2 regions of the Janthinobacterium longum genome follow, and region 2 is predicted to be linked to the other one. Evidence: riboswitches for the same ligand, from Rfam matches in the RefSeq annotation. Region 2 holds a riboswitch; the other holds the start of a gene.
What was found. A riboswitch is a leader RNA that binds a small molecule or an ion and turns the genes downstream of it on or off. The one in region 2 is predicted to bind thiamine pyrophosphate.
Positions count from the first base shown of each region.

Region 1: linked by a shared signal. The riboswitch ahead of thiC (phosphomethylpyrimidine synthase ThiC) and the one ahead of ACQ4WM_RS03780 (TonB-dependent siderophore receptor) in region 2 are both predicted to bind thiamine pyrophosphate.

Region 1 covers NZ_JBNYXQ010000007.1:100,150-103,558, forward strand. Annotated here, with positions in the region: gene ACQ4WM_RS17940 (hybrid sensor histidine kinase/response regulator) at 1-412, shown strand, start outside; gene ACQ4WM_RS17945 (response regulator) at 436-1,242, shown strand; gene ACQ4WM_RS17950 (hypothetical protein) at 1,281-1,535, shown strand; TPP riboswitch at 1,594-1,706, shown strand; gene thiC (phosphomethylpyrimidine synthase ThiC) at 1,786-3,409, shown strand, end outside.
Region 2 covers NZ_JBNYXQ010000001.1:824,234-827,642, forward strand. Annotated here, with positions in the region: gene ACQ4WM_RS03770 (ferritin family protein) at 1-91, opposite strand, end outside; gene ACQ4WM_RS03775 (iron-containing alcohol dehydrogenase) at 236-1,393, shown strand; TPP riboswitch at 1,449-1,546, shown strand; gene ACQ4WM_RS03780 (TonB-dependent siderophore receptor) at 1,600-3,409, shown strand, end outside.

The sequences.
Region 1 (3,409 bases), on a different contig from region 2:
CCAGCGCACCTTGCTGTACGTGGAAGACAACCCGGCCAACCTGGCGCTGGTCGAGCAACTGATCGCGCGCCGCAGCGATTTGAAACTGCTGACGGCCATCGATGCCCACCTGGGCATCGACCTGGCGCGCACCTGCCAGCCCGACGTGATCCTGATGGACATCAACCTGCCCGGCATCAGCGGCTTTGGCGCGCTGCGCATCCTGCACGACGATCCGCTGACCAGCCATATCCCGGTGATGGCGCTGTCGGCCAACGCCGTGCCGCGCGATATAGAAAAAGGGCTGGAGGCGGGCTTTTTCCGCTATCTGACCAAACCGATCAAGGTTGTCGAATTCATGGATGCGCTCGACGTGGCGCTGCACCATGCGGCCAGGCATGGCCTGGCCGATGACTACACCGCAGTACGCTAAACAAAACTACCAGGACTACCGCCATGTTACAAGCCACCGAGATATTGAACGCCAGCATACTGATCGTCGACGACCAGGAAGCCAATGTGATGCTGCTGGAGCAGGTGCTGCGCAACGCGGGCTATACCCGCATTACCTCCACCATGGACCCGCAGGCGGTGCGCGCGCTGCACCAGCAGCACCGCTACGACCTGATCCTGCTCGACTTGCAGATGCCGGAAATGGATGGCTTCGAAGTGATGGAAGGCTTGCGCGATATCGAAGCGGGCAGCTACCTGCCGGTACTGGTGATCACCGCCCAGCCCGGCCACAAGCTGCGCGCGCTGCAGGCCGGCGCCAAGGATTTCGTCGCCAAGCCGTTTGACCTGGTGGAAGTCAAAACCCGCATCCACAATATGCTGGAAGTGCGCTTGCTGTACCAGAAGCTGGCCGACTACAACAAGTCGCTCGAACAAGCGGTGCAGGAACGCACGGCGGAACTGCGCGAGAGCGAAGCGCGCTTCCAGCGCTTTACCGAACTGTCGTCGGACTGGTACTGGGAACAGGACGCCGATGGCAACCTGACGCGCTTTTCCGGCCCCGTGGCCGAAATGTTGGGCATCGGCAGCGAAGATGAACCGCAGCGCTGGAACGCCACCGAACGTGCCCTGCTCGACGAAAAAATCGCTGCCCGCGAACCGTTCCTCGATTTTATCTACAGCCGCCAGAATGCGGACGGCAGCACGCAATACCTGCAGGTCAGCGGCGAACCGATGTTCGACCATGGCAGCCGGTTTGTCGGCTATCGCGGGATCGGGCTCGATATTACGGCGCGCCAGCAAAAAAGCTGATTTATACTGGCGGCTGTTCGCATCGTCCGAGAGAAATCATGACCGACAAATCGCCTTCCTACTGGTTCCCCGCCAAGACCTACGGTTACGGCTGGGGCTTGCCCATCGTCTGGCAGGGCTGGGCAGTGTTCATCGGCGCGCTGGCGCTGCTCGCTTGCGGCGTGGTGCTGTTTCCTCCAAATCAGCTGCTGGCCGCCTATATCGCCTACGAAATGGTCGTCTTCGTCTTGCTGGTTGGCATCTGCTGGTGGAAGGGCGAGCCGCCGCAGTGGCGCTGGGGCAAGAAGAAATAACTGAACACAGCTGGCCGCGCGGCCTGAAACGCGTATAATTGCTCCGCTGCCGCAAGGCGGCAAACGCTAGGGGTCCTGCCTCGCCGTGGCAACACGGTGAGATGCGGGTGAGAAATACCCTCCGAACCTGATCTGGATAATGCCAGCGAAGGGAAGCTTTAGGATGAACGCACCTCGCATTTTCCGCGTGCGCGCAGCCGAATCTCCTTAGCTGGCTCCAGGCTTATCACAAGCTAGCCAAGGAGCCAAAATGAACGCCAATCCGACATTTCTTTCCGCCACCGCCACGGTCGACCAGGCCGCGATCGCGCCGCTGCCCAATTCACGCAAGATTTATGTGCAGGGCAGCCGGCCTGACATCCGCGTGCCGATGCGCGCCATCAGCCAGTCCGACACGGAGGCGTCGTTCGGCGGCGAAAAAAATCCGCCCATCTACGTCTACGACACGTCCGGCCCGTACACCGACCCGGACGTCGCCATCGATATCCGCTCGGGCCTCGATACGCCGCGCCTGCCATGGATACTGGAACGCGCCGACACCGAAGAGCTGCCCGGCCCGAGCTCGGACTACGGCATCGCCCGCCTTGCCGACCCGAAACTGGCCGAGCTGCGCTTCAACTTGCACCGCAAGCCGCGCCGCGCACTGGCCGGCAAGAACGTCACGCAGATGCATTACGCGCGGCAAGGCATCATCACGCCGGAAATGGAATTCGTTGCCATCCGCGAAAACATGCGCCGCCAGCAATACCTGGAAGAGCTGAAGGCATCCGGCCCCATGGGCGAGCGCATGGCAGAAATGATGGGACGCCAGCATCCGGGACAGTCGTTCGGCGCCAGCATTCCTGCCGAGATCACGGCCGAATTCGTGCGCGAGGAAATCGCCCGTGGCCGCGCCATTATCCCCGCCAATATCAACCATCCGGAAGTCGAACCGATGATTATCGGCCGCAATTTCCTGGTGAAAATCAACGCCAATATCGGCAACTCGGCCGTGACCTCGTCGATCGGCGAGGAAGTGGAAAAGATGACCTGGGCCATCCGCTGGGGCGGCGACAATGTGATGGATCTGTCGACCGGCAAGCATATCCATGAAACGCGCGAATGGATTATCCGCAACAGCCCGGTGCCGATCGGTACCGTGCCGATCTACCAGGCGCTGGAGAAAGTCAACGGCAAGGCCGAGGATTTAACTTGGGAAATCTTCCGCGACACCCTGATCGAGCAGGCCGAGCAGGGCGTTGACTACTTCACCATCCACGCCGGCGTGCTGCTGCGCTATGTGCCGCTGACGGCCAAACGGCTGACCGGTATCGTCTCGCGCGGCGGCTCGATCATGGCCAAGTGGTGCCTGGCGCATCACCAGGAATCGTTCCTGTACACCCATTTCGAAGAGATCTGCGAGATCATGAAGGCATATGACGTGTCGTTCTCGCTCGGCGACGGCTTGCGCCCCGGTTCCATTTATGACGCCAACGACGAGGCGCAACTGGGCGAACTCAAAACTCTTGGCGAACTGACGCAGATCGCCTGGAAGCACGATGTGCAGGTAATGATCGAAGGCCCCGGCCATGTGCCGATGCAACTGATCAAGGAAAACATGGACCTGCAGCTGGAGCAGTGCGGCGAAGCGCCGTTCTATACGCTGGGACCTTTGACCACCGATATCGCGCCCGGCTACGACCATATCACCTCGGGCATCGGTGCGGCCATGATCGGCTGGTATGGCACGGCCATGCTGTGCTACGTGACGCCGAAGGAGCACCTGGGTCTGCCCAACAAGGCGGACGTAAAAGACGGCATCATCACCTATAAAATTGCCGCGCATGCGGCCGACCTGGCCAAGGGTCATCCGGGCGCGCAGATCCGCGACAACG
Region 2 (3,409 bases):
CCTGCAGCGCGGCGACCAGCGCGCCGATGGCGCGGTGCATGTCCAGCGCAGTGGCCGGCAAGCCGGATTCTTCCAGGGGGTGATGGGACATGCTGTTTCCTTTGTGTGCGCGGGCGACATGCCTCGATATGCGCTGCATTTTCCACCGCGCGCCGGAAAATCTCAAGCGGCAAACACGCGTGCTGCCATCATCGTCCATAATCAGGCCTCGAACCTCATCAGCATCAGGAGAGCCATGATCAATTTCGACTTCTACAATCCCACCCAGATCCTGTTCGGCCAGGGCCAGATCGCCGCCATCGGCAAGCTGATACCGCCACAGGCCACAGTGCTGATGACCTATGGCGGCGGCAGCATCAAGCAGAACGGCGTCTACGATGAAGTGCGCGCCGCACTGGCCGGCCACACGGTACTCGAATTTTCCGGCATTGAACCGAACCCCAGCTATGAAACCCTGATGCAGGCCGTCGCCCTGGTAAAAAGCGAAGGCATCGATTTCCTGCTCGGCGTGGGCGGCGGCTCGGTGGTCGACGGCACCAAGTTCATCGCGGCGGCCGCCCTGCGCGAAGGCGAGGCGTGGGACATCCTGGAAAAAGGCGGCAAGATCATCGACGCCGCCCTGCCCTTCGGCACCGTATTGACCCTGCCCGCCACCGGTTCCGAAATGAACGGCTCGGCCGTCATCACGCGCAAGGCAACGCAGGAAAAGCGCTCGTTCATGAGCCGCAAGGTGTATCCGAAATTTTCCGTGCTCGACCCGACCAAAACGTTTACCCTGCCGCTGCGCCAGGTCGGCAATGGCGTCGTCGACGCCTTTGCCCACGTGATGGAACAGTACCTGACCGCCTCCGTCAACGCTTCGGTACAGGACCGCTTCGCCGAAGGCATCTTGCTGACCCTGATCGAGGAAGGCCCCAAGGCGCTGTCGCACCCGGACGACTATGACGTGCGCGCCAACGTGATGTGGTGCGCCACGCTGGCGTTGAACGGCCTGATCGGCGTGGGCGTGCCGCAGGACTGGTCGACCCACGCGATCGGCCACGAACTGACGGCACTATATGAACTCGACCATGCGCAAACCCTGGCCGTGATCCTGCCCAGCATGCTGCGCGTGCGCAAGCAGGCCAAGCGCACCAAGCTGCTGCAATACGCGGCCCGCGTGTGGGGCCTGGATGGTGGCGACGAGGACGGCCGCATCGAAACGGCGATTGCGCGCACCGAATATTTCTTCCGCCATATGGGTGTCAAGACGCGCCTGGCCGACTATGGCCTCGGTCATGACAGCGTCGACGCCGTGATTGCCGCACTGGAAGCGCATGGCATGACCGCGCTCGGCGAACAGGGCGAAGTGACCCTGGCCGTCAGCCGCAAGGTGCTGGAACTGAGTCTGTAGACTGTTGTAAAAGCGCCAGCCTGGCAGACAGCGGGCGGCGGTTCATGTTAAGCTATCAATTCGCTAGGGGTCCTGGAGCAGTCATCCGGGTGAGAGATACCCTTCGTACCTGATCTGGATAATGCCAGCGAAGGAAAGCGCAAAGTACCTCCCTCCTTTGATAGCTCCTGCGTTGGCGCCAGCCGAACATGCCACCACGAGCAATCATGCCTACACCGAATTTGTCTGTCTCCCTGTTGACCCTGGCCATCGCACAGGCTTTTGCTGCGCCCGTCTTTGCTGCTGACGCTGTCGATACACCTTCCAGCATGGCCGAAGTCATCGTTACCGCCAGCAAGGTGCCAGCCGCCCAGCGCGCCTCGGTGGGCGGCTTCAGTGACGCGCCGCTGCTGCAGACGCCAGCCGCCGTCACCGTCATTTCGCAACAAACCATGCAGGACCTGCAGATCCGCAATACCAGCGACGCCGTGCGTCTGGACGCCAGCATCAATGACGCCTACAACGCGGTTGGCTATGCCGAACAGTTCTCGATCCGCGGCTTCAAGCTCGACAACAATTCCAGCTACCGCAAGGACGGCATCGCGATTCCCGGCGATACGCAAATTCCTCTGGAAAACAAGGAACGCATCGAAGTATTGAAAGGCCTGGCAGGCTTGCAGGCCGGCATGGCCGCGCCGGGCGGCGTGATCGACTTTATCGTCAAGCGCCCCACCAATACGCCACTGCGTACGGTTACGGTCGAGGCGCGAGAACGCGGCACCGTGTATGGCGCGCTGGACCTGGGCGGCCGCCTGGACGACCCGCGTTTCGGCTACCGCATCAATGTGGCGGCGGAGCGCCTGCGCTCGTACGTCAAGGGCGCCGATGGCAACCGCAAGTTCATCTCGGGCGCGTTCGACTGGCAGATCTCGCCGCAGGCGCTGCTGCAGCTCGACGCCGATTACCAGGACAAATCGCAGATCACGGCGCCAGGTTTTCAACTGCTGGGCAACACCACCCTGCCGACCGGTGTCAGCGCCGACACGCTGCTCAACCTGCAACCGTGGACGCGCCCGGTCGACACCATCACCAGCAATCTCGGCCTGCGCTTCCAGTACGCGTTCGACGACAACTGGCACGCTACCCTCAGCGCCAACCAGCACTCGTTCAAGCGCGACGACTACACGGCGTTTCCGTATGGCTGCGGCGCGCAGGAACTGTTTCCGGGCTTCTGCAGCAATGGCGACTACGATGTGTACGACTACCGCAGCCTGGGCGAAACCAAGAAACCCTTGAGCGCGCAAGCCATGATCCAGGGCAAATTCGCCACCGGCGCCCTGCACCATGAATTCACGGCGGGCGTGGCCACCTTCCACCGCAAGGACCGCGCCGGGCGCTATGTGTACGACTACGCCGGCACCAGCAATATCTATCAGCCCGTGATCGTGCCCATCTCGAACGGCGTGCAAGGCCCTGTGCGCGAAACGCGCAACGACAAGGAAAACTCGGTTTTCGTGCAGGATATTGTGAGCTTGTCCGCCAACTGGAAGCTGCATGCGGGCCTGCGCCATATCGATGTCGATGGTTTTCAATATGTGCTCAATGCCGACCCGAGCGTGGCCGAAGTGCGCGCCAAACATGCGTTCCTGCTGCCCAACCTGGCGCTGGTCTACAACCCGCTCGACAACGTGGCCGTGTATGGCGCGTATTCGCAGGGCATGGAGCATGGCGGCACGGCCGGTATCAATGCGGCCAATGCCAACCAAGAACTGTCGCCGAGCCGCTCGAAACAGATCGAGTTCGGCGTGAAAGCCGATATCACGCCCGAGCTGATGGTCGCTGCCAGCCTGTTCCAGATCCGCAAGGGCCTGGAATTCCAGAATGCCGACAGCTTTTTCGTGCGCGCCGGCCAGGCCCAGCACCGCGGCCTGGAACTGTCTGCGCAAGGCAAGGCCAGCGCCGACCTGAACATCGGCGTATCGGTCACCGCCCTGAACAGCCAGCAGTCAGGCACCGGTGTAGCATCGCTGGACGGCA